One region of the Silvania sp. genome, then DNA from elsewhere that is predicted to be linked to it. Evidence: predicted binding sites of a transcription regulator. Region 1 holds the regulator's gene; the other holds the start of a gene.
The links. Region 1 encodes PhoB, which activates phosphate uptake and scavenging genes when phosphate is short. Its sites were predicted from a motif close to CTGTCATAAAACTGNCNNAT; they were not measured.
Positions count from the first base shown of each region.

Region 2: a site for PhoB is predicted at 2,732-2,751, ahead of pstS (phosphate ABC transporter substrate-binding protein PstS). Genes of this name have one in related genera too.

Region 1 covers NZ_JBOGBT010000044.1:59,338-65,070, forward strand. Annotated here, with positions in the region: gene proY (proline-specific permease ProY) at 1-22, opposite strand, end outside; gene brnQ (branched-chain amino acid transporter carrier protein BrnQ) at 102-1,421, opposite strand; gene phoR (phosphate regulon sensor histidine kinase PhoR) at 1,830-3,125, opposite strand; gene phoB (phosphate response regulator transcription factor PhoB) at 3,147-3,836, opposite strand; gene sbcD (exonuclease subunit SbcD) at 4,031-5,236, shown strand; partial or broken gene ACRDD5_RS09560 (AAA family ATPase) at 5,233-5,733, shown strand, end outside.
Region 2 covers NZ_JBOGBT010000027.1:19,942-25,674, reverse strand. Annotated here, with positions in the region: gene glmU (bifunctional UDP-N-acetylglucosamine diphosphorylase/glucosamine-1-phosphate N-acetyltransferase GlmU) at 1-538, shown strand, start outside; gene glmS (glutamine--fructose-6-phosphate transaminase (isomerizing)) at 721-2,550, shown strand; gene pstS (phosphate ABC transporter substrate-binding protein PstS) at 2,840-3,880, shown strand; gene pstC (phosphate ABC transporter permease PstC) at 3,961-4,920, shown strand; gene pstA (phosphate ABC transporter permease PstA) at 4,920-5,733, shown strand, end outside.

The DNA.
Region 1 (5,733 bases):
TGAGTGTGTTAGTGCTTTCCATTTGTGTCATGCCATTTCAGACTAAAAAAAACAAAAAACCACGGGGCATTACGCCCCGTGGTTAAACATTCAGCCGTTGATTAATGCGCGTTAGAAGTAACCTGACGCCCTGCAGCACGATCCCAGATAATTGCCAGTACCAGTGCAACAACGGTAGGCATCAACCACGCCAGCCCCTGTTCGGACAGCGGCAGACGCTGTGTCCAGGCGGGCAGCATAGCGCTGATAGCCGATGCCTTAATGCCGTCAAGGATACCAAAAAGCAGACTGATAAACATCGCCGGCGCGATAATTCGCGAGGAATTATTCCACCAGCCGCGGGTAAAGCTCAGCACGACCAACACGATACACGGCGGATAGATGGTGGTCAGAACCGGAATCGACACCTGAATCAGATGGCTCAGCCCCAGGTTCGACACCGCCATGGAGAAGCCGCCCAGGATAAATACCAGCGTGCGATAAGACAGCGGAACATACTGCGCAAAGAACTCAGCACAGGCGCAGGTCAGACCCACCGCCGTCACCAGACAGGCCAGGAAGATCAGGATGGCCAGCATCATGCTGCCCGCACCGCCAAAGGTATGCTGAACGTAGGCATGCAGAATAGCCGCACCGTTAGCGCCCTGGTCAACCAGCACGCTGCTGTCGGAACCCAGACGGAACAGCGCCAGATAGAGCAGCGCCAGACCGGCACCCGCCATCAGACCCGCCCAGACGGTATAGCGCGTCAGCAGACGAGCTTCGGTTACACCGCGGGAACGCGCCGCATTCACAATCACGATACCGAACGCCATCGCGCCCAGCGTATCCATGGTCAGGTAGCCATTCACAAAACCGTTAGAGAAGGCGGCGTTTTGATAGGCTTCGGTTGCGCTGCTCAGCGGGCCGGCAGGCCAGATGATGGCTGCTACGGCCAGCACCACCAGTGCCAGAATTTTCAGCGGCGCGAGGAAGTTGCCCACGGTATCCAGCAGTTTGCCCGGATAGAGCGACACCAGAATCACGATAGCGAAGTAGACCAGGCTGTAGATAAACAGCGGCAGCGGGCCTTCACCGGTCAGCGGAGCAATCCCCACTTCAAAGGAGACGGTGGCGGTACGCGGGGTCGCGAACAGCGGCCCAATCGCCAGATAGCAGACCACGGCCAGCATCACCCCGGCCACTTTGCCGATCGGCGCGCTCAGGCTGTCGACGCCGCCGCCGACTTTCGCCAGCGCCACCACGGTCAGCACCGGCAGACCCACGGCGGTGATCAGAAAGCCAAGTGCCGCAGTCCAGACGTGTTCACCTGCCTGCAAGCCAACCATCGGCGGGAAGATGATGTTGCCTGCGCCAACGAACAGCGCAAATGTCATAAAGCCCAGCGCGATGATGTCGCGCGATTTCAGTTGATGGGTCATAGAACCTTACTGCCTGTGGTGTTGTGTTGAAAACGTTGAATTTTTCGCTATCCCTTGCGGAACAAAACAGCGGAAAAAATGTGCAATCTCAGCGGGAAATGCTCCCCTACCGGCGTGGTCAGGAATATTTTTTCGATTTACCACGCAAATACAGTCTGTCCGACGATATCAGGGGGGCAATTTAAACGCTTATAACGTTTAAAGGCAATATGGGATCGCAAAACCAGAATAATATGCCACCCTGAAACTTCAGGATGGCATAATCCGCCATGTATAAGAAAAACTCATGGCTAATCATGCGAACAAAAAAGCAACAGGCGGATAAAATTTATCCGCGCTTCGCCTGGCTGGAAAGTAAACAGGCCAGCTTACGCTGGCCTGTGGCAACCTCCGATGACACGCGGGCTATCAGGGGGTTTTATTGGCAATTAAACGTTCCGGGAGCACAAAGCTGAAACGCGTGCTCTTACCCGGCGTACTGGTGATATCGAGGCGGCTGTCATGATGATTGATGGCATGCTTCACAATTGCCAGCCCCAGGCCGCTGCCCCCGGTCTGGCGTGAGCGCGCCTTATCCACCCGGTAAAACCGTTCGGTAAGGCGAGGAATATGCTCCGGGCCGATACCCGGGCCGTTATCCTCGACGCTGAACTCCGCCCCTGTCGGGACACGCTGCCAGCGCACGGTGATGTGGGTCCCGGGCGGGGTGTGATTCACGGCGTTATAGACCAGGTTCGAGATAGCGCTGCGCAGCTCATCGGTACTGCCGCGCACGTTGAGGGTGCTGTCCACCTCGAAGGTCAGCTGATGCTGCTGCTGACTCAACGTTTGCGCCTCACGCTCCAGCATCCGCAGCATCATCGGCACATCGATGGTTTCATTCAGCGCCAGCGTAGGTGACCCTTCAATACGGGAAAGGGTCAGTAACTGGCGCACCAGCCCTTCCATCCTCTGGGTTTGCTCACGCATGGTATGCAGCGCTTTTTCCCGCGGTGCCCCTTCCAGCGTCTGCTCCTGCATCATCTCCAGATAGCCCTGCAGCACGGTGAGCGGGGTGCGTAGCTCATGGCTGACGTTAGCAAAGAAGTTGCGGCGCGCCCCTTCCAGCTGGTGCATCTGGGTGACATCGCGCGCCACCATCAGCCACTGCTGGTCGCTGTAGGGCATCACGCGGATCTCCAGATGACGGCCGTTATTCAGCACTAAATTATGCGGGCGGGTAAAGTCGCGTTTTTTCAGATACTGGGTGAACTCGGGGTAACGCAGCAGGTTGAGAATGTTCTGTCCATTATCATCCGGCCAGCGCAGGCCAAGCAGCTGCTGCGCCAGCCCGTTACACCAGAACATCGTCCCTTCTTCGGTGGTGAGGACCACCGCATCCGGCAGCGATTCGGCCCCGCTGCGAAAGCGTTTGATCAGGCTCCCCAGCTCGCGTCGGCGCTTTTTATTACGCATCTGCATCTGGTGCAAACCATACAACAAGGGTTCCCAGCTTCCGCTCCCCGGCGGAGGGGTCATACTTCTGTCAACCCACAGCCACCAGGAGAGACGGAGTAAATTCCAGAAATGCCAGACCAGCAGCCCGGTCACTGCGGCCAGCAGGAACCAGGACCAATAACCGAAAATGGCCCCGAGGATCAGGGCCGGAATACAGCATAACAGCAGCTCAAAACACAACCTTTTCCATGACAGACGTTCCAGCACGCGTCACACTCCTGTCATTGTTCAGAAACGGGTTGAGAAGCGATAACCCGTGCCGCGGACGGTCTGTACCATACGATCGTGACCGCTGGTTTCCAGGGCTTTGCGCAAACGGCGGATATGCACATCCACCGTGCGGTCTTCCACATACACGTTGGTTCCCCAGACGTTATTCAGCAGTTGCTCGCGGCTATAAACGCGTTCAGGGTGAGTCATAAAGAAGTGCAACAGCTTAAATTCTGTCGGCCCCATATCAAGCGGGTTTTCACCGGTCATCACCCGATGGGATGTCGGGTCGAGGCTCAACCCCTGCATCTCAATCACCTCTTCCACCGCCATCGGTGAAATTCGGCGCATGACGGCTTTGATGCGCGCCACCAGCTCTTTCGGGGAAAAAGGTTTGGTGATGTAATCATCCGCGCCGGTCTCCAGACCGCGAACGCGATCTTCCTCTTCACCGCGCGCCGTTAACATCACAACCGGGATATCACGGGTTAATGCTTCACGTTTCATATGCTTGATGAACTGCAGGCCAGAACCGCCGGGCAACATCCAGTCAAGCAGGATCAGATCGGGCCAGGGTTCGTTGAGCTGATTCACCGCGCTGTCGTAATCTTCGGCTTCTACGGGTTGAAAGCCATTTTGTTCGAGCACGAAGCAGACCATTTCACGAATAGGTGCTTCATCTTCTACGACCAGAATACGTCTCGCCATACTTTGCCCTGTCTTATTGAGGTTACACGTTTGTAATACGGCGTCATTATGCGTCAGATTTATGACAGATTTATGAAAAAGATGACCGTAGAGTACGGCAAGCCGTTGTTTTATGACAGGCCAAAACACTGCGGTTATCTTCCTCGCCATGAAAGCTTATAATCCGCTTCATCTTATTTTGCCACGGAACTGTTATGCGCATACTTCACACCTCGGACTGGCATCTGGGACAAAATTTCTACAGCAAAAGCCGCGCCGCCGAACATGAAGCGTTCCTCAACTGGCTGCTTGAGACAGCGCAGTCGCAGCAGGTGGATGCCATCCTGGTGGCTGGGGATATTTTCGATACCGGATCGCCACCGAGCTATGCGCGCGAGCTATATAACCGTTTCGTGGTCAACCTCCAACAAACCGGCTGCCATCTGGTGATTGTGGCCGGCAATCATGATTCCGTGGCTACGCTCAATGAATCCCGCGAAATCCTGGCCTTTCTCAACACCACCGTGGTCGCCAGCGCCGGACACGCGCCGCAGCTGCTGAACAAACGCGACGGCACCCCGGGCGCCGTGCTGTGCCCCATCCCCTTTTTACGCCCACGCGATGTGGTGCAAAGCCAGGCGGGACTCTCCGGACAAGAGAAACAGCAGCATCTGCTGCAGGCCATCACCAACTATTATGCCCAACAGTATACTGACGCCTGCGAATTGCGCGGTGACGCGCCGCTGCCCATTATCGCCACCGGGCATCTCACTACCGTCGGTGCCAGTAAAAGTGACGCGGTGCGTGACATCTATATTGGCACGCTGGATGCTTTCCCGGCGCAGAACTTCCCCCCTGCCGACTACATCGCACTGGGGCACATCCATCGCGCCCAGATGATTGGCGGCTGCGAGCACATCCGTTACTGCGGCTCACCGATCTCGCTCAGCTTCGACGAAACGGGCAAGCATAAGAGCGTACATCTGGTGAGTTTTGACGCAGGAAAGCTGATCAGCGTCGAGACGCTGCCGGTTCCGGTCACTCAGCCGCTGGCGGTGCTGAAAGGCGATCTCACCGCCATCACCGCCCAGCTGGAGCAGTGGCGCGATCGTGAACAAAGTCCACCGGTGTGGCTGGACATTGAGATCACTACCGACGGCTATCTACATGATGTGCAGAGGAAAATCCAGACCATCACTGAGGACCTGCCTGTCGACGTCCTGTTGGTGCGCCGCAGCCGTGAACAGCGCGAGAAAATCCTGCTGAGCGCACAGCGCGAAACGCTCAGCGAACTCAACGTCGAAGAGGTATTCGAGCGAAGGCTGGCACAGGAGGAGATCGACGACGGACGACGCACCCGCCTCAACGAGCTATTTACCCATGCGCTGCACGCGCTCAATGATGAGGACGAACGCGCATGAAAATCCTGAGCCTGCGGCTAAAAAATCTCAACTCCCTGAAGGGCGAATGGAAAATCGACTTTACCGCTGAGCCCTTTGCCAGCAACGGCCTGTTCGCCATTACCGGCGCGACCGGCGCGGGGAAAACCACCCTTCTCGATGCCATCTGTCTGGCGCTGTACCATGAGACGCCGCGCCTGCAAAAAGTATCGCAAACGCAAAACGATCTGATGACCCGTGACACGGCCGAATGCCTGGCAGAAGTCGAATTTGAGGTTAAAGGCATCGCCTATCGCGCCTTCTGGAGCCAGAACCGGGCCCGCAATCAGCCGGACGGCAACTTACAGGCCCCGCGCGTAGAGCTGGCACGCTGCGAAGACGGTAAAATTCTGGCCGATAAAGTGACCGATAAGCTCGAACAGACCGCCGCCCTGACCGGACTGGACTACGGCCGTTTTACCCGTTCCATGCTGCTCTCCCAGGGCCAGTTTGCCGCCTTCCTCAATGCCAAAGCCAGC
Region 2 (5,733 bases), on a different contig from region 1:
TATTCTTGAAGGTAACGTCACCCTCGGCCACCGCGTGAAGATCGGCGCGGGTTGCGTGATCAAAAACAGCGTGATTGGCGACGATTGCGAGATCAGCGCCTACAGCGTGGTTGAAGATGCAAACCTGGCTGCCGCCTGCACCATTGGGCCGTTTGCTCGCCTGCGTCCTGGCGCGGAGCTGCTGGAAGGCGCGCATGTCGGTAATTTCGTAGAAATGAAAAAAGCGCGTCTGGGTAAGGGCTCGAAAGCGGGTCATCTTACTTACCTGGGCGATGCTGAAATCGGTGACAACGTGAATATCGGCGCCGGTACCATCACCTGTAACTACGATGGTGCTAACAAGTTTAAAACTATCATCGGTAATGACGTGTTTGTCGGTTCCGACAGCCAACTGGTGGCCCCGGTCACCGTGGGCAATGGCGCCACGATTGCCGCAGGTACCACCGTTACGCGCGATGTGGCGGATAACGCGCTGGTCATCAGCCGCGTGCCGCAGGTACAGAAGCCGGGCTGGAAACGCCCGGTGAAAAAGAAGTAACTCATTTATTACCTCTCCCTTTGGGAGAGGTTCCGGGTAGAGGGGATAACATAATCCCCCGCCCAAAGGCAGTATCTAATAAATATAACCCCACTCTCTACAAGGCTCGGGGCGCCCGATAAAACGGGCAAAACAGGTCAGCGACAACACAGGCGTAAAGCCTCTATCTGGAATATAAAACTATGTGTGGAATCGTTGGAGCAGTTGCGCAGCGTGATATTGCTGAAATCCTTCTCGAAGGGTTACGTCGTCTGGAATACCGTGGTTATGACTCTGCCGGTCTGGCAGTGGTCGATGCAGAAGGTCATCTGACCCGCCTGCGTCGCCTCGGTAAAGTGAACATGCTGGCGCAGGCAGCGGAAGACAATCCGCTGCATGGCGGCACAGGTATTGCTCATACTCGCTGGGCAACGCACGGTGAACCTTCAGAAGGCAACGCACACCCGCATGTCTCTGAACACATTGTGGTGGTGCATAACGGCATCATCGAAAACCACGAACCCCTGCGCGCGGAACTGACGGCGCGCGGTTATACCTTCGTTTCTGAAACGGACACTGAAGTGATCGCCCACCTGGTTCACTGGGAACTGGAGCAGGGCGGCACGCTGCGTGAAGCCGTGATGCGTGCGATCCCGCACCTGCGCGGCGCATATGGCACCGTGATCATGGACAGCCGAGACCCGTCCACCCTTCTGGCCGCGCGTTCTGGCAGCCCGATGGTGATCGGTCTGGGGATGGGCGAGAACTTTATCGCCTCCGATCAGCTGGCGCTGCTGCCGGTGACCCGTCGCTTTATCTTCATGGAAGAGGGCGATATCGCCGAAGTGACCCGTCGCGATGTGACCCTGTTTGATAAATCTGGCGAGCAGGTGAAGCGTCAGGATATCGAATCAAGCCTGCAGTACGACGCGGGTGACAAAGGCGCATACCGTCACTACATGCAGAAAGAGATCTACGAGCAGCCGAACGCCATCAAAAATACCCTGACCGGGCGTATCAGCCACGGCGAGGTCGACCTGAGTGAGCTGGGTGCAAACGCCAACGAGATGCTGGCAAACGTAGAGCATATTCAGATTGTTGCCTGCGGCACCTCCTACAACTCCGGTATGGTCTCCCGCTACTGGTTTGAATCGCTGGCAGGCGTGCCGTGCGATGTGGAAATCGCCTCCGAATTCCGCTATCGCAAATCGGCCGTCCGCCGCAACAGCCTGATGATCACCCTGTCCCAGTCCGGTGAAACCGCCGATACTCTGGCGGCGCTGCGTCTGTCTAAAGAGCTGGGCTATCTCGGTTCGCTGGCGATCTGTAACGTGCCGGGTTCGTCTCTGGTGCGTGAATCTGATCTGGCGCTGATGACCAACGCCGGAACCGAAATTGGTGTGGCATCGACCAAAGCCTTTACCACCCAGCTGACAGTATTGCTGATGCTGGTGGCGAAACTGGCACGCCTGAAAGGTCAGGATGCGTCCATCGAGCAGGACATTGTTCACGGTCTGCAGGCGCTGCCGAGCCGTATTGAGCAGATGCTGTCTCAGGACAAACGCATCGAAGCGCTGGCAGAAGATTTCTCTGACAAGCATCACGCCCTGTTCCTCGGTCGTGGCGATCAGTACCCGATCGCGCTGGAAGGCGCGCTGAAGCTCAAAGAGATCTCCTACATCCACGCAGAAGCCTATGCGGCAGGTGAGCTGAAGCACGGCCCGCTGGCGCTGATTGATGCGGATATGCCGGTTATCGTTGTGGCGCCAAACAACGAACTGCTGGAAAAACTGAAATCCAACATTGAAGAAGTGCGCGCACGTGGCGGTCAGCTGTATGTCTTCGCGGACAGCGACGCCGGTTTCACCAGCAACGACAACATGCACATCATTGAGATGCCGCATGTGGAAGAGGTGATTGCGCCAATCTTCTATACCGTTCCGCTGCAGCTGCTGGCGTATCACGTTGCGCTGATCAAGGGCACTGACGTTGACCAGCCGCGTAACCTGGCGAAGTCGGTTACCGTAGAATAATCTCTCCAGACTCCACCTTCGGGTGGAGTTTTTTTATCCCTTCCGTATATGACAATCTGTCATCTTCAGCTATTTTTTCAGTGTCACATAAAGATAATTTTACTGAAAAAAATCCGTCATGTTTAATGCTAACGCGATGATGTTAAACGCTTATTTTGCTGATTTTTTCCTGCAGATTTCTATGTCATAAAACTGTCATAATTCGGACATTTATCTGTCACCTGTTTGTCCTATTTTGCTCATCGTAGCCACTTAAACAATGATTTACGAAATCCTTGCAGGAGACATTATGAAAGTTATGCGTACCACTGTCGCAACTGTTGTCGCCGCGACCTTATCGATGAGCGCTTTCTCTGTATTTGCTGAGGCAAGCCTGACGGGTGCTGGTGCAACCTTCCCTGCGCCGGTGTATGCCAAATGGGCTGATACTTACCAGAAAGAAACAGGTAACAAGGTTAACTACCAGGGTATCGGTTCCTCCGGTGGCGTTAAACAAATTACGGCCAACACCGTTGATTTCGGCGCATCTGACGCTCCTCTGTCTGATGAAAAACTGACGCAGGAAGGCCTGTTCCAGTTCCCGACCGTTATCGGTGGTGTTGTGCTGGCCGTGAATATCCCTGGCCTGAAATCAGGCGAGCTGGTGTTGGACGGCAAAACCCTGGGTGACATTTACCTGGGCAAAATCAAAAAATGGGATGACGAAGCCATCACCAAACTGAACCCTGGCGTGAAGCTGCCTTCGCAGAACATCGCCGTGGTGCGTCGTGCTGACGGCTCCGGTACCTCCTTCGTCTTCACCAGCTACCTGGCGAAAGTGAACGAAGAGTGGAAATCCAAAGTCGGCTCAGGCTCTACCGTTAACTGGCCAACCGGTCTGGGTGGTAAAGGTAACGATGGTATCGCCGCGTTCGTACAGCGTCTGCCTGGCTCAATCGGCTACGTAGAATACGCATACGCCAAGCAGAACAACCTGGCCTACACCAAACTTATCTCTGCAGATGGTAAGCCGGTAAGCCCGACGGAAGAGAGCTTCGCTAACGCCGCTAAAGGCGCTGACTGGAGCAAATCTTTCGCCCAGGATCTGACTAACCAGAAGGGTGACGAGGCATGGCCAATCACCTCTACCACCTTCATCCTGGTGCACAAAGATCAGAAGAAACCTGAGCAGGGTACTGAAGTGCTGAAGTTCTTCGACTGGGCATACAAAAATGGCGGCAAACAGGCTAATGACCTGGACTACGCCAGCCTGCCGGACAGCGTGGTTGAGCAGATTCGTGCTGCATGGAAAACCAACGTTAAAGACAGCAGCGGTAAGGCATTGTATTAATTTAGCATTCTGACGAAAATAGCGGGTAGCGCCTGGCGCACCCGCTAACTTCGTAAACGCGATTAACAGAAGAGTAACTTATGGCTGCAACCAAGCCTGCATTTAACCCTCCGGGTAAAAAAGGTGACATGATTTTCAGCGCGCTGGTAAAACTGGCTGCGCTGATTGTGCTATTGCTGCTGGGCGGCATTATCGTGTCCTTGATTTTCTCCTCCTGGCCGAGCATCCAGAAATTTGGTTTCTCCTTCCTGTGGACCAAGGAATGGGATGCCCCGAACGATATCTACGGTGCACTGGTGCCGATTTACGGCACGCTGGTAACCTCGTTTATCGCCCTGCTGATTGCCGTGCCGGTCAGCTTTGGTATCGCCCTGTTCCTGACTGAACTGGCACCGAACTGGCTGAAGCGTCCGCTGGGCATCGCCATCGAACTGCTGGCGGCCATCCCGAGTATCGTTTACGGCATGTGGGGCCTGTTTATCTTTGCGCCACTGTTTGCAACTTACTTCCAGGAGCCGGTAGGCAACGTCCTGTCGAATATTCCGTTTGTGGGCGCGCTCTTTTCCGGTCCGGCATTCGGTATCGGGATCCTGGCTGCAGGTGTGATCCTGGCCATCATGATTATTCCCTACATTGCGGCGGTAATGCGCGATGTCTTCGAACAAACTCCGGTGATGATGAAAGAGTCGGCCTACGGTATCGGCTGCACCACCTGGGAGGTTATCTGGCGTATCGTCCTGCCGTTTACCCGCAACGGGGTGATTGGCGGCGTGATGCTGGGTCTGGGCCGCGCGCTGGGCGAAACCATGGCGGTCACCTTTATCATCGGTAACACCTACCAGCTCGACAGTGCCTCCCTCTACATGCCGGGTAATAGCATCACCTCGGCGCTGGCTAACGAATTCGCCGAAGCGGAATCGGGCCTGCACGTTGCGGCACTGATGGAACTGGGCTTAATTCTGTTTGTTATCACCTTCATCGTTCTGGCGATCTCTAAAGTGATGATCATGCGCCTGGCCAAAAATGAGGGGGCACGCTAATGGCGACGCTCGAAATGCAAAACACCGCCGAGCTGGCAGAATCTCGCCGCAAAATGCAGGCGAAGCGCCGCTTTAAAAACCGCCTTGCGTTGAGCCTCTCGATGGCAACGATGGCGTTTGGCCTGTTCTGGCTTATCTGGATCCTGTTCTCCACGGTGACCCGCGGTATCGACGGTATGTCGCTGGCGCTGTTCACCGAAATGACTCCACCGCCAAATACAGCGGGTGGCGGCCTGGCGAACGCCCTGGCGGGCAGCGGCCTGCTGATCCTGTGGGCGACCGTTTTTGGTACCCCACTGGGCATCATGGCGGGTATTTATCTGGCGGAATATGGCCGCAAGTCGTGGGTCGCAGAAGTGATCCGCTTCATTAACGACATTCTGCTTTCTGCCCCGTCTATCGTGGTCGGTCTGTTTGTTTACACCATCGTGGTGGCGCAGATGGAGCACTTCTCCGGTTGGGCGGGGGTGATTGCGCTGGCGCTGCTGCAGGTACCTATCGTTATCCGTACCACCGAGAACATGCTGAAACTGGTGCCGGATAGCCTGCGTGAAGCAGCCTACGCGTTGGGTACGCCGAAGTGGAAGATGATTTCCGCCATCACTCTGAAGGCCTCGGTCTCTGGGATCCTGACAGGTGTGCTGCTGGCCATTGCCCGTATCGCAGGTGAAACGGCCCCGCTGCTCTTTACCGCGCTCTCCAATCAGTTCTGGAGCACGGACATGATGCAGCCGATCGCCAACCTGCCGGTGACCATCTTTAAATTTGCAATGAGCCCGTTTGCCGAATGGCAGTCACTGGCCTGGGCCGGGG